Regions from separate parts of the Acetobacterium wieringae genome, predicted to be linked through region 1. Evidence: riboswitches for the same ligand, from Rfam matches in the RefSeq annotation. Region 1 holds a riboswitch; each other region holds the start of a gene.
The links. A riboswitch is a leader RNA that binds a small molecule or an ion and turns the genes downstream of it on or off. The one in region 1 is predicted to bind cyclic di-GMP.
Positions count from the first base shown of each region.

Region 1 (6,263 bases):
TTATTCTCGGTGCCAATATTGGAACAACAGTTACTGCTCAATTAATTGCTTTTAATGTGACGGAACTCGCACCCGTTTTTATCGGCTTTGGTGCCCTGATAACGCTGTTCAGTTCCCGCAAAAAAAATCGGGATTGGGGCAGTATCATGCTTGGTTTTGGGATCTTATTCTTTGGTATCGCTGCGATGTCAACGGCAATGGAGCCACTCCGGGAGAGTGAGGATTTCATTTATCTGTTGTCAACCTATGGAAAGAATCCACTACTGGGAGTTCTGATCGGAACCCTGATCACTGGTATCATACAAAGCAGTAGTGCCTCCATTGGTTTGCTCCAGGCACTGGCTTTGTCAGGGGTATTTGCCAGTATTGGCGGAACCGGTGCGATCCAAATCTGTATTCCCATTTTAATAGGTACCAATATTGGAACCTGTGTGACCGCTCTGATTTCCTGCATTGGTACCTCCACAGCTGCAAAAAAAGCGGCCTTTATCCACCTGTTTGTTAATGTATTTGGAGCTATCTGGGTGATGATCCTGTTGGTCGGAATGGACAGCATCATGGCGACTAATCCCATTTATGAATTCATTGTCGGTATTTCCGGCGTATTTATCAGTAGCAGTGGTGAGGTGGTTCCTAATGTGGCAAGACAAATTGCCATGGCGCATACCTTTTTTAATGTAGCCAACACCATTGTGTTATTTCCCCTGATTGGTTATTTTGTCACCTTTCTGGATCGGATCTATCCGGAGAAAGAAGAAGAAAAAGGATTGCAATTGGATGATCGATTGCTCAATAATCCTTCCGTTGCTTTAGGTCAGGTTGTCAAAGAAACAAATCGCCTGGCCGAAATGAGTTTTAAGAATTTTAAAATTGCCTGTGAATCCATCATGGATGGGAATGAAAAGCTGGTTGAAGAAATAATCAAGCGGGAAGAACGCATTGATGAATTTCAACAGGGCATCGTGGAATACTCGGTTAAGCTTTCAAACGAAAATATGTCAGAAGAAGAAAATGACCGCCTGGCCTTTGTCATGAAAGGGAGCCATGATCTGGAGCGAATTGGCGATCATGCCATGAATATCGGGGAGCTGGCTGAAATGCGGGCGACTAACAAAATCATCTTTAGTGATATTGCCAATCAGGAAGTGTTAAATTTAATCAGTTTGACTTCCAACACCCTCAGGGATATGGTAGAATTAATGGAAACAGAAGAGTCAAGCTTATGCTATAAAATTCTTGATGAAGAAGAAGAAATTGATGAAATGACAGAAAGCTTAAAGGATGACCACATCCGTCGCCTTAACGAGGGAATCTGCAATCCTTATGCCGGAGTCATTTTTCTGGATCTGTTGACCAATATTGAACGGGTTGGTGATCATGCCTCGAACATTGCCCAGGGTATTTTGGGCTTAAAACTGCATCAGGGGTTGATTGCCAAAGATGATTATGACAATGAAATGGAAGATAGTCAGCAATAAATACAACCAACCAGATAGGGTCGTAACATAGATAAATACAGCTAAATAGAGGTATTTACAAGAAATTTACCTTAAGAAAAGTAATATTTTCATTGACAATGAGAGGATTATATCGTAATATTATAACAACCTAATATTGGCATACTTATTGAAAAGTAAGGACGCAAAACTACAGGGTCTAAATACAATGGTACATGACAGCCAGTTGCAATTAAGATGGTTATAACCATAATGAGCAGCGGTATTGTCGCTGCTTTTTTTGTCAGAAATTAACCATAAAATGAGTTGCAGGGTTTTCCTTGACTGTTATATAATAATGGCCGGTTTGTTTTTCAGGAAAGATTCTTTTAGCGGGAATAATTGTTATTTAAAATAGGAGTTTTCTTAAGATCCAATTTAATTTGTGATTTAGATGTTTACTGCGGTTATTTTGGCTTATATAGTATACATATGATTATCACAGCCGTTTCGGCTGTTATAATAAACGAACAATTTGAATTGTTCGATCATGTTAGCGGTATGATTGTGTATCGGTAATAATCAAATTTACGAAGGGAGGTAGGCAATGAATTTAGAGTTTCAAGCGACAGGAAGGTCGACAATGGCAGGATTGAGAGGGATGAGTGGACAATCAGAAAATCCATCCACCAGTCAGACAAGCGGACATGAAAAAAGCGCCCAATTTAAGGATTTGCTGGATCAGTCAAAACAGACGATCAACCATGCGGATCATCATGCGGAGAAGGTTCGAAAGAATCAGCGGGAAGCCAAATCGATTGCGGAAAACAATCGACGGCAAAGCGATCAAACATTGGTAAAAGATGGTGAAGTCACGACTGTTGATGATCAAGTTGAAGAACCAAAGATTGCGGAGCAAAAAAGCGATGAAGAACGGGGAACAAGTTCTTTATCAACACTGGATTCAACACAGTTAATGGCTATCCAGAGTTTTCAGGGAGGTATCGAAACAGCGCTGACAAGGCTTAACCTGAAATTAGGTATTCAAGGAGTTGAAGAGCCGGAAGCTATGGGTGAACAGGGGCAAATGCTCACCGTGACAACGGAGAGTAGTCAGCCATTACTGTCACCTGCGTTAGAAGGTATGTTACCGTTTGAAGAAATCAGGGAAGAAGTCACACCGGTAGTGGTGCAAAACAGTGAACGTTTGAATGATGGAACGGTTTTCGAAATTAAAGGCGAACCGGAGTTGCAAAAAACCGTTGGGTCTGAGTTGGATTTAGTTGATGTTACAACCAATAGACGCAACCCGGATCAGGAATTGGTTAGCCAGTCAATCAAAGTCGATGGTTCTGATTTACAGACCGTTGATGAAAGCCAACAACTACAGGGTAATCAACCGTTGGAAAACAAATCTGAAATTGCGGTTGATGGAGCAAACAAACCTGTTTTAACGGAAGAATCTGAGGCCGATCAATTTAAAATCGATGTTCAAACCAACCAGATCAATCAAACAGAAAAACAGAGTTTGGGTGAAAATGGTGTTCAGGAAATTAATATGGCCGGGGTTAATTCAAACAAAAGCGCAGAAGTTCAAGTAACGACCAAAACAGAGGTCGCTCAGCAGGTTCAGCAGAAAATTCTTCAGAATTTCGAACCCAACAAGCCCATGGTATTTCAAATGACCCTGTCACCAGATAATTTAGGCGATATTGATGTCAAATTGAGTTACGATCAGGGAAAACTGATCATTGATATTATGGCTGTCAGCCAGGAAACCCAAAAACTGTTGGGAAAACAAATTAATCAATTGGTTAGAGGTTTGGCGCTTCAGAATGTTCAAGTGGAAACGGTGCACTTAAATACCCCGGTAGAACAAAGTGGCGATAGTCAGAACGCAGCATTTATGATGAACAATGGTTCTGATCCCAATCAAAATCAAAATCAGGCTCTGTTAAGAGAACGGTTTATTAAAAACAGCGGGGTATTAAACAGCATCACAACAAATGGTGATGAAGACGAACCGGTATTAATTCCCCAGAATCTCCAGAACTATACCAACCACCGTGTGAATTACTTGATTTAAGGAGGAAAATATAATGGCGATTGATAGTATTAATAATTATTTAAGTACTGCAGCAACGACATCAGCAACAACAGCTACTTCGACAAAGAAAACCGGCACATCGATGGATATGGATGATTTTCTCAAGTTGATGGTGGCCCAGTTGCAGAATCAGGATATGAATAATACCGCAGACACTTCGCAATATACAACCCAGATGGCCCAGTTTTCGATGGTGCAGGCCTTGACTGAACTGAATGAAATGACCAAGACAGTCTATTCCATGAGCTTGATTGGAAAAGAGATTACGCTGGCAGAAAACGCTTCAGATGGTTCGCTTCATGTTGTTGCCGGGACAGTAGAAGGTGTCAATTTATATAATGGTGACGCTCAGGTGATTGTGAATGGTGTGTCTTACCCGATGAGCAGTATTATGGAAGTGGCCCAGGCGAAATCAGAATAATTGACATTTAGTGTTTAAGAAGAGGTGATCCAATGGCGGACAGAATCAATGGAAATTTTTATCGGTTAAATGATGCCATCATTCGACAAACCGAAAAAATAACCAATCCCACAAATCAGGCCTCAAAAGTCACGAATCCGGAAAAAAGCGAAAATAGCTTTCGTGAGCTTCTCGATCAACAAATAAAAAACAGTGTCACATTTACCAAACACGCCAGTATCAGAAAAGAACAGCGTAATATTGAAGTGTCTGACAGTGATTTGGAAAAGTTGGGAGATGCCTGTGACAAAGCTCAGGAAAAAGGGATTGGCAATGCCTTAATTATGATGGATAATTCAGCATTTATCGTCAATGCGGCAGATAAACGAGTTATTACCGTAATGGACAAAAACGAAATGAAAAATAAACTATTCAATGATATTGATGGTGCCGTGTTTATATAGTTGGACCTCGATGAGGAGACTGGAAGCTTTGACCGACAGATAAGCTTCGAACGGCACAGAAAGGAATCAAAAATGATCAGATCTTTATACTCAGGAATTTCCGGGATGGCAGCCCACCAGACCAAATTAAATGTAATTGGTAACAATATTGCCAATGTTAATACTTACGGCTTTAAAGCCAGTCGAGTGGTCTTCAGTGATGTGCTTTATCAGAATTTATCAACCGCTACTGAGGCAACCAACACGACTGGCGGGACCAATGCCAGCCAGTTGGGTTATGGTGCCAAGGTTGCCAGCATTGATATGCTCAATACTATTTCCTCTGGAGCCAGCACCGGTCGAGCCCTGGATGTCTATATTGCCGGTGAAGGCTACCTGGTTGTACAACCGGAGGCCGGAGCAAACCGCTATACCCGGGTTGGTAATTTAAAATTTGATGCCTTGGGAAATCTAACCGATGGTGCTGGTAGCAAGGTTATGGGGATACCACTGGATGTGGATAACAATCCTGTTCTTGATGCCAATGGAACTTTGGCAATTGATGACCTTCAGGCAATTAACGTTCCACCAGCAGAACTGGCTAAATATACCGGTATCACCATTGGTAAATCGGGCGAGATTACCGGGATCAAAGCTGGGGATCCAGAATTTACGAAAGCGACAGGAAATACGTGGTTAAATGGAATGACGCTTCCGACGGACTCCAATTATACAGGTAATGTTCAACTGGCAGTTGGAGAGATGGTGAATATCGATGCTGCCAGTACTGAAATAGCAGCTCTTTCAATTGAGCCAACCGCAGATGTTGTTGGAACATTGACATTGACGAAAACTGGTAATGTGTACACACTGGATCCAGCAAACCTTACACTTAAAGACGAAACAACTCCAATAACAGGAGACTTGACAGGAACGTTATCTTCAAGTGGGATTTTAACGTTTGCAAATCTGCCTGGACTTAAAATTGATACAACAAAACTAGTATCGGCTGCTGCAGATTTAGAAAGCGGTGTGGATATTGGAACAATCGCTTTAGATGGTTTTACTTCAGTAGTAGCAACGGTTAAAAACCAGGGAGGTGTAACAGAATACCTAAGAACACCCCAAGGTACGGACATTGAATTTGATCCGACAACAGATAGCAGTGTCGTACTTACAAGTACAACGGGTGGCACAGTTACTTTAAATGTAGATCCAACAGCATTTGACACGATTGTCCAAAATTTGGATACAAATCCGATAGAAAATACGTTAGTCGGAAAAATCGAAGCCGGAAGTGATAAACCCGTAACCTTGGGCTACCTGGCACTTGGAAAATTCGCTAACAACGATGGTTTACTGCAAGATGGGAATGGCTACTTTATGGAATCCGCCAACTCTGGAACGCCGGTTGCGACCAAAGCTGGAACCAATGGCACCGGTGGCACCGAATCTGCCAACCTGGAAATGTCAAATGTTGACTTATCTCAGGAATTTACCGACATGATTGTTGCCCAACGTGGTTTTCAGGCAAATTCCCGGATTATCACTGTTTCGGATTCTATTCTGGAAGAATTGATTAACCTGAAACGATAGCAAATAATAATTAAGATGAGCTCACTCGAAGGAGAAAATCCTTCGGGTTGAGCTTTTTATCCTGGCCAGATACCAAAGGGGTGATCACCCCTTTGGTATCTGGCTGTTAATTAGTATAAAAGTTGAAAATTACTTCTGTTTAGGTTATACTATGAGAATAAAAAATTACATATTAAGGTGGAAATATGATAGAATTAACCAGATTGAATAAACAAAAAAATGAAAAATTTCTTCTCAATTGTGAAATCATAGAAATTATTGAAGAAAAACCAGATACCACC
Region 1 covers NZ_CP097897.1:1,032,254-1,038,516, forward strand. The annotation lists gene CHL1_RS05060 (Na/Pi cotransporter family protein) at 1-1,478, shown strand, start outside; cyclic di-GMP riboswitch class I at 1,607-1,691, shown strand; gene CHL1_RS05065 (flagellar hook-length control protein FliK) at 2,080-3,522, shown strand; gene CHL1_RS05070 (flagellar hook assembly protein FlgD) at 3,536-3,964, shown strand; gene CHL1_RS05075 (TIGR02530 family flagellar biosynthesis protein) at 3,997-4,407, shown strand; gene CHL1_RS05080 (flagellar hook-basal body complex protein) at 4,480-5,982, shown strand; gene CHL1_RS05085 (flagellar FlbD family protein) at 6,168-6,263, shown strand, end outside.

Region 2 (6,263 bases), 850 kb from region 1:
GATACTTAGCCTGATTGTTGGCATCACTGATATAGGCATTCATCTCTTCTAACCGTTTCCCGGCACTGTATTTCAAACCAAAGAAAACCCCAAACGTGATCAAAAAAACAAAAATCATGGCGGCGGGAAGAATCAACACCTTATATTCAAACGGCAGGGCTTTTTTTGCGGCATTGCTTTTGCGGTAGCTGGCAAAAAGGTTGAGCGGTCTGGATCCCGAAAAAAATCCGGCACTGGGATAAATGAAACTGCCAAAATCAAACGCCTCGTCCATGACAAAACCCGTCTTTATGTTAGGTGTCTGGGGCAAAGCAAACACATTCAGATCTGGATCAAAGTTTAACGCCTTAAGCCCCTCCAGTTCAAATTCATCCAGCCCAGCATAGAGACTCATATTTAAAGGGTGTTCGGATTTTTGGGATTTGTTGAACTGGATCAACGACGACAGTTTTCCGGTAAGTTCCTGGGCAAAGGCTTCGGTACCCCGCTCGGCCAGCAGACGGGAACGGGTCGAAAAAATAAAAATGCCATTTTCAAATAAGAGCGAAACCAGATTTTTCCCATCCAGAATATTGAGGGCAAAAGTCATTCCCCGAAAATCCCGGGTGGCTGTGACATACTGAATCATCGTGTTAAGCCCTACATCAATGCTCTGAATTTGAATTTTCAGGCTACCAAAAAGCGTCACATAGGATTCAATGACCCGCTTTTCAATTCCGCAACAAAAGATGCGATTGCTGCTTGATCCAGAAATCGGAGTATAGTCCACCACCAACTCATCATAATTTCCTGCCGATTCATCAAATTCAGCCGCCAGAACTTCCAGTTCCCGGGGTTTAAGCTTTGGCACCTCCACGGTTTTGGTGAGGATCAGGCTGCTGTCAATGATCAGTTTCATATTTTTAAAAAGTTTCGGACTTTCCTTAAGCGCTTCGATGATCGTTTCTCTGAACACTTCTTCATTGGTAATGACCCCATTAATCAGGGCCCCGGCCTCAACCGGTAATGTTTTATAGTTGGTGATGGTCAATCGGTCTTTCTTGACGATCCCCTGGAGGATCTGAATGCCATCATTGGAAAAATAGACGAGTGTCTGCATATAGAGCCTTCCTATCCGATATTTTGGTATAAGGTCATAATTGGGAGCATGACGGACAACATGATCCCACCAACGATAACCGCCATGATGATGATCATCACCGGTTCAATAAAGGTGACCAGCCGGGTGGTGGCCATTTCAGCCTCGTAATCAAAGGAATCGGCCACCGATTCCAGCATACTGTCGAGATTCCCGGATTCCTCGCCGATATAAATGGTCGCCACCAGCTTGGCATCAAAACCGTCAATGGTCTGGATTGAGGCCGACAGTGGTTCGCCATTGCGCACCTGTTCGATGGCCTCGGGAAACTGCCCCTGCAAATAGCTGTTCCCAATGGTCGCCCCGCTGATGGTCAGGGCATTGATCATCGCCAGACCGCTGGAGTAAAGCGAACTGAGGGTTCGGGCAAAACGGGCGGTATAAATGATTTTTAACAGCTTGCCAATCTTGGGGATTTTTAGTTTGAAATGATCCAGAGCTTTTTTGACCTGGGGAATCGTTACTAAAAAACCACTCAAGGCAATAATGACCAATAATCCGATAATATAGATATACCAGTAGGTCGTCATGGAATTACTGATTGAAATCATCAGCTGGGTAATCACTGGCAGTTCAATCCCTTCAAAAAGGGTAAAAAACTGGGGCAGAATCAGGGTGAAAATCAGTACCACCACCGCCACGGTGATAAAAAAGAGAATCACCGGGTAGGTCATGGCGCTTTTAATTTTGCCCCGGAGTTTGTGTTCCTTTTCATAATGATCGGCCATTTTCCGGGCGGTACCCTCCATCTGGCCACTGGCCTCACCAGATTTATACATGTTAATCAAAAGCTCCGGAAACGAACCGTCGGTTAACTCCATGGCATACGAGAGGGTATTGCCCCGTTGGATCTCCTGATACAAAAGCCCATAAACCTTTTTGATGGCTGGTTTAATGTCCCGCTCTTCCATAATTTTGATGGCCCGGATCATCGTGATGCCCGACCCCAGCATGCTGGCAATCTGGCGGGAAAAATCCGACAGCTCCATCGGTTTGAGTTTGTAGACCTTATGGTGCTCATGCACCTCATTAATCTTCAGGGCAAACTCATTATTTTGCCGCAGGGTGCGCCGCACCGTCTCCGGCGATGCGGCTTCCATGGTGCCCTTGATACGCTGGGACTGTAAATTTTTGGCTGTATATTTATAAACAGGCATAGCCCCTCCGAAATTGACTAAAATTTGTTATTATAACCCAAACAGATTAAGATACCATCCTATTATTATATCACCAAATAATAATGCTGTCATAATACCAATGGATAAATAAGGGCCGAAGGCCATATGTTTGTCGGCCGTTTTTTTAACCAGCAGATAAACGGCCACCACCCCACCCAGGACGACACCAATAAAGGCCGCCAGCAGCGTGTTGCCCCAGCCCAGCATAAAGCCGGCCACCGCCATCAACTTGATGTCACCGCCACCAAAGGCGTCAGGGATAAAGAGTGCCAGCGCCAACATTGGCAGACTGATGATAAAGATGCCAATGACCCGGGACAAGAGCCCAACCTGCGGGAAAACAAAAAAACTGAGTAACGCCGGGGCCATCAGGGCGATAATCAAACCATTGGGGATGGTCATGGTATCAAAGTCGATCATCGTAATGCAGATTAAAATCGCCCCGGCGGAAAACACCACCAGCCACGCAAAGGAAAAACCGTAGACCGCAAAAACCAGCACTGCCAGCAGCCCGCTAAACAGTTCCACCAGGGGATAGCGGATGGATATAGGCCCGCCACAATCGGCACATTTACCCCGCAGCCAGAGATAGCTAAAGACCGGAATATTGTGATAGCCCTTGATTGGAGCATTACAATTCGGGCAAAAGGAGCGACCTTTGGCCACTGAAACCTCCCGGGGTAAGCGGTAAATGACGACGTTAAGAAAACTACCGATAACGATGCCGATGACAAAAATATAGAGATAAAGAATAAATTGAATCAGTAAAACCATCGGCGTTTTCCTTTCGCATTAATTTTCTTTAGTAACTTCGAGGTTTCCGGGAGCATAGCTGGTGACCCGACCGCCCCGGCGATAGATAATATGATCAATGGTGGCATCCCGGTTTTCATCGACTACGGTGATGATCGCATCCTGATTGACCTCAACGCCAATATAATCAAGCAGATCAGCCTGCACCGGCACCTGGTAGTGACCAGTCGCCGCCGACTCAATGGCTCTGGCCTGGGCGGCCAGATAGACCAGCCGGGCATTGGCGGCATCAGTGCTGTGCTGGCTACTCAGCACCAAACCCGCAATAATCACCACCACAAAAAACAGGATGCTGACCGCCGCCAGGGGAAACCCCCGATCAAAGGCAACCAGCTCGTTTTTGGCAGGAGGAAACTGATATTTGGCAATTGGGTTCACGGTTTACCTCCCGGAGATGTGAAGCTGCCAATCGTAAAATTTGACAGCGATGATTGACGACAAAACGTTGGTTAATTTTACCATGTGATCCGCCGGATTGGCTTAAAGGAATGTAAAAATTTGGCTTTTTTAGCGGGAGTTGGTAAAGAACTCACCAATTGACGATGCTGTTAGTGCCGTTCGGTTATAACTCTTTTTAAGCAAGTCAATGACTGGCTTGAAATCTCTTAAGCCGGAAATCACAAATAAAAAATCTCCCCATCCCCCGCAAACCCGATGACGGGCTTGCGCCTGGGAGGGAGAGAAAATATCCTATGGCGCATAGGACTCACGTTAAATTTATTTAACAGCGGAACTTGGTTTTAGTGGATCTAACGTTACACCATCTTTTGTGTATGTAACTTCTGAAACACGTCCATTCGCATCAACTTTGACAGTCCATGTTGAATTATTTGTTGTAGCACCAGTTCCAGTTGTGTTCGCAACTATATCGCCATTTAAGTAGTTTTTCAATTCTAAAGCAACGCCAGTTGCCCCAGAAGCGCTAACAGCCGCTGAACCAAGATTAGTAGCTTCTGATTCTACAGGTAAATCGCTCGTTATAGTCATACCCAATGCAGTTCCACCCGCCTTCAAACCTTCTTTTGCAAAATGCTCTGTAGCGATTGCCTGTGCTGCCACGTAAATCTCCCGCTGTTCCGCTATTGCCGCTTTTTTCTTTGCATCATTCACAAATCCCAACATTGCCGGAATCGTAAATGCCGCCAAGATCGCCAAAATCACCAATACCACAATAATTTCCACTAGGGTAAACCCTTTTCTGCTTTTCCGTATCTTGTTAATTAACTCCATTTGCATTTCTCCTTACACTTCGTTTTTGCTTTATATGATCATCTGCGCCGGCGATGACTTCTATACGATACTTGTTATCAGCTAAGAATGATTATCTCACACTCTCTTGTTTTTTGCCTTAATCCTGCTCCCCTATTGTCAATTTTGGGCTCAAAAAAAACCGCACTGATACCGTGCGGCAGCTGGCTGTCGTAGCGTGGCGGTTAATTGGACTAACCACGGCTGTAGACCCTGTAGCTTTGCGTCCCAGGGTTTCCCCTGTTTTGCCTTTTTCTGATTTTACTTAGGTTTAATCTTAGTTGATACCCATTAAAAAGTCAAGTTAAAGTTTACAAATTTGTGACAATTCTTACCCCAGTCTCTGCATAAAGGGACTCTTAACAGGCATAAAAAAAATCCAACACTAACAACTGCTGTCCTATTTGCTGGCGTTTCAACCACCATCATAACGTCGACCTTGAAGCTTTGCGTCTTAGACTTACATCTGTTTTTTTAGCAACCCACCCTGAATTACAGCGTTTATAAACCGTTCTTTTGTAAAGGAATTGCGGGGAATGCATATACAGCTATTGTGCTTTTGGTAATATCGTCGAGTAAACTTGAGTTTGGCTGCAACATAACTTTGTTCGGGCGGTTGATAGCCGCCCCTACGCATTTGATGCCCAAGTTATCGTAATGGCCCGGCTATCGTCCAAAATACTGATTAAACTCCTGCTTATCACTGGCCCACTCAAGGCCGACCTCGTAGCTGATTTTCTGATCCCGAACCAGCATGGCCAGGTCCGCATTGAGGGTTTTCATGCCATCGCGGCCACCGGTTTGCATCACCGAGGCCAGCTGGTGGGTTTTATTTTCACGGATCAAGTTCAGCACCGCATCGGTACCGATTAGGACTTCCAGAGCGGCCATCCGACCAGAACCATCGGCCAGGGGCACCAGCTGCTGGGTGACAACCCCTTTTAAAATGCTGGACAGCTGGGTGCGGATCTGCTGCTGGCTGTGGGGGGAGAAGACATCAATGATCCGGTCGATGGTATTGGCAGCGCCGATGGTATGGAGGGTCGACAGCACCAGATGGCCGGTTTCGGCCGCGGTGACGGCGGCCGATACCGTTTCGTAGTCCCGCATTTCGCCCACCAGAATAACATCCGGGTCTTCCCGCAGGGACGAGCGCAAAGCGGCGGCAAAGGAGTTGGCATCGACCCCGATTTCCCGCTGATGAACAATGCTGTGCTTGTGGGTATGCTTATACTCCACCGGATCTTCTATGGTTAAGATATGAACCGCCCGGTTGACATTGATATAGTCAATCATCGAAGCCAGGGTGGTGGATTTCCCGCTGCCAGTGGGCCCGGTAATCAGAATCAGGCCCCGGGGCTCCGATGCCAGCTTGCGGATAATCGGTGGCAGCTTGAGTTCCTCAAAGCTGGGGATGGTATCGTTAAGGAGGCGGATGGCGGCGGCATAGCTGCCCTGCTGTTTATAGATGTTGACCCGTTGCCGCAGCCCTTCCGGGGTAACATGGCAAAAATCCAGGTCACTTCCATCTTCCAGCTTTTTGCGCTCCGCCGGGGTCAGAATGCTGAAAATCAGCTGTTCGATCAGCTGCGGGTTGTGCTCAAAATCGCTCTGATAGAGGCGACCGTTTTTTCTAAAAACCGGGGGCAGGTCCCGGGATAAATGAATGTCTGAACAATCGTTGCGGCGACCATAGTTGACCAGATCTAAAAAACGCATTCTCAGGCTCCTCCTTATTCTACATAGTATGATAATTTAAGAAATTCTTCCATTGAGGTGATTCCTCGGATGGTCAGATTGGCAACACTTTTTCTAAGCGGAATCAGCTTACCAGTTTGTTCCACATAGTTATAAATATCCTCAATCGGTTCTTTTCGGGAAATCAG
Region 2 covers NZ_CP097897.1:178,101-184,363, reverse strand. The annotation lists gene pilM (type IV pilus biogenesis protein PilM) at 1-1,099, opposite strand, end outside; gene CHL1_RS00885 (type II secretion system F family protein) at 1,111-2,295, opposite strand; gene CHL1_RS00880 (prepilin peptidase) at 2,326-3,090, opposite strand; gene CHL1_RS00875 (hypothetical protein) at 3,109-3,507, opposite strand; gene CHL1_RS00870 (type II secretion system protein) at 3,847-4,359, opposite strand; cyclic di-GMP riboswitch class I at 4,534-4,637, opposite strand; gene CHL1_RS00865 (type IV pilus twitching motility protein PilT) at 5,044-6,096, opposite strand; gene CHL1_RS00860 (GspE/PulE family protein) at 6,111-6,263, opposite strand, start outside.
Region 2: it holds a riboswitch for cyclic di-GMP, as region 1 does, so the genes downstream of both, CHL1_RS00870 (type II secretion system protein) here and CHL1_RS05065 (flagellar hook-length control protein FliK) in region 1, are expected to answer to the same signal.

Region 3 (6,263 bases), 1.1 Mb from region 1:
TAAAATTATTGGTAGCCACGGAAAAATCAGAGCTGGAATTCAGTCGCTGGAATCCGCTGTAAGAATTATCAGATACTTGAATCTGGGTTCCTTCGGGATTATAAATCAGGTAAGAGTAGGATGCGCCGCTATTGGTAAAGGTATTGTTTCGCAGCACGGCCTGTGATCCCACACCTCTGAATCCGATACCGTATTTGTCGATACTGCTGTACTGGAAGCTGGAGTTTTCAACCACGACATTGGTTGTCTTGGAAGTGCTGCTGGCACTGATTAACGGAATTTTATTGACATTTGTAACGTTCATTCCAGAGATCGTGGTATCCTTCACTTCTCCGATAAACCAGTACAGTGCACCGGCCATCCCGGTTGAGTCAACGGTAACATTGCTAATACTTGCCTGATAGCTGTTGCCGATGCTGAATGCGCCAATATCGGTGGTTGTTGGCTTGGCACCACTGATGTTGACATCGCTGATGGTTAAGCTGTTGGCATCAGCAATTTTGAATCCCAGACCGCTGCCAGTGATGGTTAAGCCTTTAACTGTGACGTTATTGGCACCAGTATTGATGTGCATCCCGACAACGCTGTTCTTGACACGACAATTTTCAAAGACGATGTGATCCGGTGGGGTTGGGAATTTTTCATTACCAGCTACAGCAATACCGCCACCAGGGGCATTATTGAACTCGACGTTTCGAAACAGGAAATTGCTGTTATCGCCGCGAATATAAGCTGCATGAAGCCATTTTGTTCCGCCATCATTGGCGTTAAGAATACTGTCGGTCATGGTTAAGTTGTTAGTTCCGGAAATCTGAATGGGCATCCCGGTTTTATCAATTTTAAGATTGCTGACGGTGACTCCCTGGTTGCGGCTGCTTCCGGATTGTCCCATTTTCAGGCCCACATACATACTGTCCATCGAAACATCTTTGATCGTCAGATTGCTGATGCCCTGGAAAAACATTCCCTGTACATTGCTGATCATGCTGTTGGCATAATAGTCGGCTCCAGCGATGGTGTTCTGGGATTGTAATGTCAACCCTTCAAGGGTTACGTTTGAGATATAAGCATCCGGATTCGACCATAAAATATTTGCTACGGCCGACGGCTGTGGCGCCATATATAAAGTGGCACCATAACCGCTGATTCTGGTATTGTTCTTGACTTCCAGTTGACTGGTAACCACATAGGTTCCTGCCGGAACTGTCAAGGTAACGTTTTTACTGCTGGCATCATTAATGGCATTTTGAATCGCTGCCGTATCATTGGTGATGCCATCCCCTTTTGCGCCAAAATCTTTGACACTGACTCCCTGATTCACTGGTGTTGTTGGTGGTGTGACAACTGGTTCAGTCACTACGGGTTCAGTCACTACGGGTTCAGTCACTACGGGTTCAGTCACTACGGGTTCAGTCACTACGGGTTCGGTCACCACGGGTTCGGTCACCACGGGTTCGGTCACTACGGGTTGTGTAACTGTGACAGGTTTTTTAGGAGGTCTGACTCTGGCTGCAAATGCCGAATTTATTGGCATAACACTAAATAACACAAATAATGTGACTAAAAAAACAGATATTTTTTTCATGATGGTATTCCTTTCGGTAGCCGGCTGCCATTTTACAGGCCCTTAGCTTTGCGTCCCAACTTTTCAGTTAGTTTGCCTTTTTCGTTGAATAACGATGAATTGCAAATAAAAAACTTCCCTTTCGGTAACTGGCTGCCATTTTACAGGCCCTTTAGCTTTGCGTCCCTATTTTTCAACAGGTTTGCCTTTATCGTTGGAAAGTGATTCCACGATCAATATTAAAATTTTGTAATCGCTTTTTTTGAGTATGTTACCTTCCTTTCGGTAGCTGGCTGCCATTTTACAGGCCCTTTAGCTTTGCGTCTCTGACTTTCACCAAATTTGCTTTTATCGTAGAAAATAAACGGCACCTTAAACAACTCCCCAAATCAAATTGATTTGTTAAGTATTGTTTTATACGTTCCATTTTTTGAATCGCACTTACATACAATCTCTTAACTGAGCAAATATTCGAATATTAAAATATTTGCTTTTCTTGGGCTCACTATATCACATTTTTGGATACTAGTCAATGCCTTGTTTAACTTTTTTAAAATTTGTTTTTGCCAGAGCTTCAAAACCGTCACATGCGCTATATGTTGATGCCAGAAATATTCTGTTCCAAGATATGGTATCTCTTCGGATCAATTGCTATTCTTGCCAAAATGGCTTAATTGTCAGATATTTTTGATTTCAGAAATCGGTAGTTTGTGATGCAACTCATTTTATTTTTTTAACTTAACGCAGATAAATCACATTTTTGGGTAATAAATAAATGTACCCAATCAGTCTTTTTTTACACGAAACTTTGTATCGGGAGGCGCTAAATTATGTTTAAAAATTTCAAATCACAACTGATTAAAATGGATGCACGATTGTTCAATGGTACTCTCAAGGCATTTTATATAAAACATATCCAGTATAAAGGCAAAGCATATTTTTTAACCAAAGAATTATATTTTCCACCACATACAACTGCGAACAAGAGCGTCCGGATGGGTTCTGCTGGCGAATTATTAGCGGTTGGCGGCGATCTAAGCCCTGAACGAATTATTTTTGCTTTCAAAAATGGTATTTACCCATCATCACTTGTTGATCAGCCAATTTTATGGTGGACTTCAGAGATCCGTTGTGTTTTGTTTCCTGAGCATCTTCATATTTCAAAAGTCATGTGGCGTTTAATTAAGCACAACCATTTTCACCTGACCGTGGACAAAGCGTTTGATGATGTCATCAATGGCTGTACCGAATCCCGAGAAGCGTACACCTGGCTCACCCCTGACCGTAAAAAATCGTGTTGCACTTTACATGATTTAGGTTACAAACACTCCATCGAGGTTTGGCAAGATGGCAATCTGGTGGCCGGATTGTTTGGCTTCTCATGCGGCTCATATTTTTATATCTCTTCAATGTTTACACGTGTTAACCACGCTTCGAAATTTGCCATGATCGCCTTGACCATTCGACTGGAAGAATTGAACTGTACGATGATCGATTGCGGAACCTGGCCAACCGATCATCTCAAAAGCATGGGCGTCGTCACAATCGAGCGTGACGAGTTTCTGAAGCGATTAGACCAAAGCATCAATGTTCCTGCAATTATCAATAACTGGGAAGAGCTTTTTGAAAACTGGGACTTTTGCCAAGCCGTCAAAAATCACTTAGTAAAAAATAACCTCGATCCGATATCTTGAATTCTTTTAATGTCGCAATGATCTAATTGTGGCCTTCAACCAGGTCATATTCTGTTAGCATCGCTTTAATTCGATCCCTGGGATTAAACATCATCACATCAATGATCGATAAGTTTGGCACAAACTGATAATAAAATTGTCGGTATTCTAATGTCTCCCTCGTTTTAATAAATTTAAGTTCAATACCATTTTCTGCAAATTTACGTTTTGAATATAAATCCATTCCACCGATCGAATTTATGTAACGTTTTGCCTTCAATTCTTTGCACACATAAATAACTGAATCCTGATAATCTAGTTCCGGTGATAATAAAAAGGAGGATTCAATTAATATTTCTGTTTCAATGTCCAGAAATACACAAATTTCTTTTATACTATTCGTCAGGAACTCTGCAACGTTATTATTGCTAAAATTCACAATCACTTCAATTAAAGGATAAATCAATTTGAATTCCGGAGCTTTCCGGTATGAATTCACAATTTTATTCAGGAATGCACGCCTTCCCCTTGGGTCAGATTGCATTACAAAGTTCCGTTTATTGATGTCGAGGAAAGAACTGTCTCGATTTAATGGTAATGTGATCAGTAAAGGTTCGCCATTTAATAAAATCCGGTTTCTGTTGATCCAGCCTTTCCTGATAAACTGCACATCATCTGCAATCACAAAATAATCTGAACAATTAATCATTTGAAAATATCCAATATAAGGAAATAAATAAGGTTGCATGATTGAAACATCCATTTTGATTCCTCGCTTTTTTTACTTTGACTCGTTTTTACTTTCCGGGAAATTTGGGAGAATTTGATAAGAATTATCATGCAATTCTGCGCCTGCGTGACTTGCATTCATTTTGCACTCATTAAAAATGTGTTGTTGATAATCACTCATCAAAGGGATCTCCATTGCCAAAACCCGGTTCAGATTTCTCAGCTAAAATAACGAATAGTCATCCAGCATTCTGTTTATCTCTGTTGGTGAATTAAACATCATCACATCAATGATTGAAAGTTTTTCTTCAAATACCGGACGGCGTTGGGGATAGCGCTTTATCTTCACCGAGTGAAAATGTATTTTTATCCCAGACTTTTCGTATTTTTCAGGATTAAAAAATGAAAGCCCTCCAATCGGATTCCAGTATTCCTCCACATTTCCAAATTTTTTGCAGATATTAAGGGCCCACTCATCCGGTTCATTGGCTGGCTCAATTTCCAGGTTCATTTGTGAAAAAATCTCTATATTTTTTTTGATCCCCAGATAATCACAAACACAGTTCATTGTATTATGATTTAAATAAGTAATACTTTCCGTATTAATCGCCAAAGCTCTTTCGACCACCGCCATGGTCTCCTTGTAGAAGGGGGCTTTTTTTTTATAGTGATTCAATTGGCAAAGGATATGATTTCGCCAGTCTTCGTTATTTCTGATTGACACATCTTTTATTTTTGCAAGGTGTGAAGCTTTTACCAGCGGTACGCAAATATATTGGACTCCTTCGCACGGTTTTAAAATTCGGTTTCTTTCAATCCACCCATGCCGAATAAACTGAACCGTATCAAACAAAATAAACCGATCAACCTGCTTTAACAAACTAAAATATCCCAGGTAGGGAAAAAAATAGGGTTGCATTATTCCAATGATCATCTTATTCACGCTTCCTTCGATTGTCCAACATCTCCTTTGCGGTGACCATTAGATATGTCAGACATTCAAATTTAAGTAATTTTGCTATTCCAAAATAAATACAGATTCCGACACCTACCTGTAGTGTCAGGGTTATTAAAGGACTCATATTAAGCCATAAAAAACAATAGATAATCCCACCCATTGCCAAAGATAATAACAGCGATGGCATAACATCCTTCAATTGTTGTACATAACTGTAATCCAATAGCTTCTTATTGGGATAGGCATTGATAAACGATGAGGCGACGCTGCTAAAAAACATCCCGGCAGCAATCGCATAGATACCATATGCGAGTGAGACTCCTAAAATCGTTAAGCTGACAACATTTTTAATAATCTCCAGTTTTAAAAATATATCACTTCGGCCCAAGGCATTGATTGCCTGGAGATTAGCAGTGTGAATTGGTAACAAAGCAAATGCTGCACAGGAAATCTGCAAGAATGGGACGCAGGGTAACCATTTATCAGTCAAGAGAATTGTGACCAGTGGTTCGGCAATCACTGCCAATCCAACCATCATCGGAAAGATAAAAAAGGCACTGGTCACAATCGCTCTTCTGACCATTTCCTTGACTCGCTGTCGATTATCCTGTTTAAGGGCCAGGGCAGGAAACATGACCGATTGGATTGATCCATTTATATTTGAGACAATCAATGATGGAAATTGCTGACCCCGATTAAAATAACCCAGCATCGCCGGATTATAGATTTTTGCGATGAACAAGCTTTGAACATTATTATAAAGCATATTAATAAGTGCGGAAACTAATAATTTCCATCCAAATGAAAAAAGGCCTTTCAAGCTTTCCAGAGAAAATAAAAACCCCGGTCGCCATTTTACTGTAAACCAAAGAATCCCCGCCACCATCAATTGATTCGTAAGTTGCTGGGCTACCAATGCCCAGGCACCAAACCCATTGTAAGCCATCACGATGCCGATAGTTCCTGACCCAACAACAGCTCCTAAACTACTGTAAAACAATTTTTTAAATTCCAAATTTCTGGCAACAACAGCATTTTGAATCGAATTTAAACCACCTAGAAACAAGGTGGTCGACAAGACTCGCAGCAGTGGTATAAGCATTGGATTCTCAAAAAAATCGGCAATCAGCGGCGCCGAAATGAACAGGATTGCATAACATAGCCCCGCAACCACTAAACTTAAAAAAAACACAGATGAAAAATCAGTTTCATTTGCATCCTGCTTCTGAATAAGTGCGGTATTAAACCCATACTGAACAAAGACATTGGCAAACGAGATGAATATTGTAATCAATGCAATTGTCCCATACTCTTCTGGCAATATGAGACGCGCCAATAC
Region 3 covers NZ_CP097897.1:2,108,481-2,114,743, forward strand. The annotation lists gene CHL1_RS10235 (glycoside hydrolase family 55 protein) at 1-1,585, opposite strand, end outside; cyclic di-GMP riboswitch class I at 1,598-1,672, opposite strand; cyclic di-GMP riboswitch class I at 1,706-1,781, opposite strand; cyclic di-GMP riboswitch class I at 1,846-1,921, opposite strand; gene aat (leucyl/phenylalanyl-tRNA--protein transferase) at 2,395-3,258, shown strand; gene CHL1_RS10245 (WbqC family protein) at 3,281-4,000, opposite strand; gene CHL1_RS18355 (hypothetical protein) at 4,019-4,147, opposite strand; gene CHL1_RS10250 (WbqC family protein) at 4,190-4,900, opposite strand; gene CHL1_RS10255 (lipopolysaccharide biosynthesis protein) at 4,902-6,263, opposite strand, start outside.
Region 3: it holds a riboswitch for cyclic di-GMP, as region 1 does, so the genes downstream of both, CHL1_RS10235 (glycoside hydrolase family 55 protein) here and CHL1_RS05065 (flagellar hook-length control protein FliK) in region 1, are expected to answer to the same signal.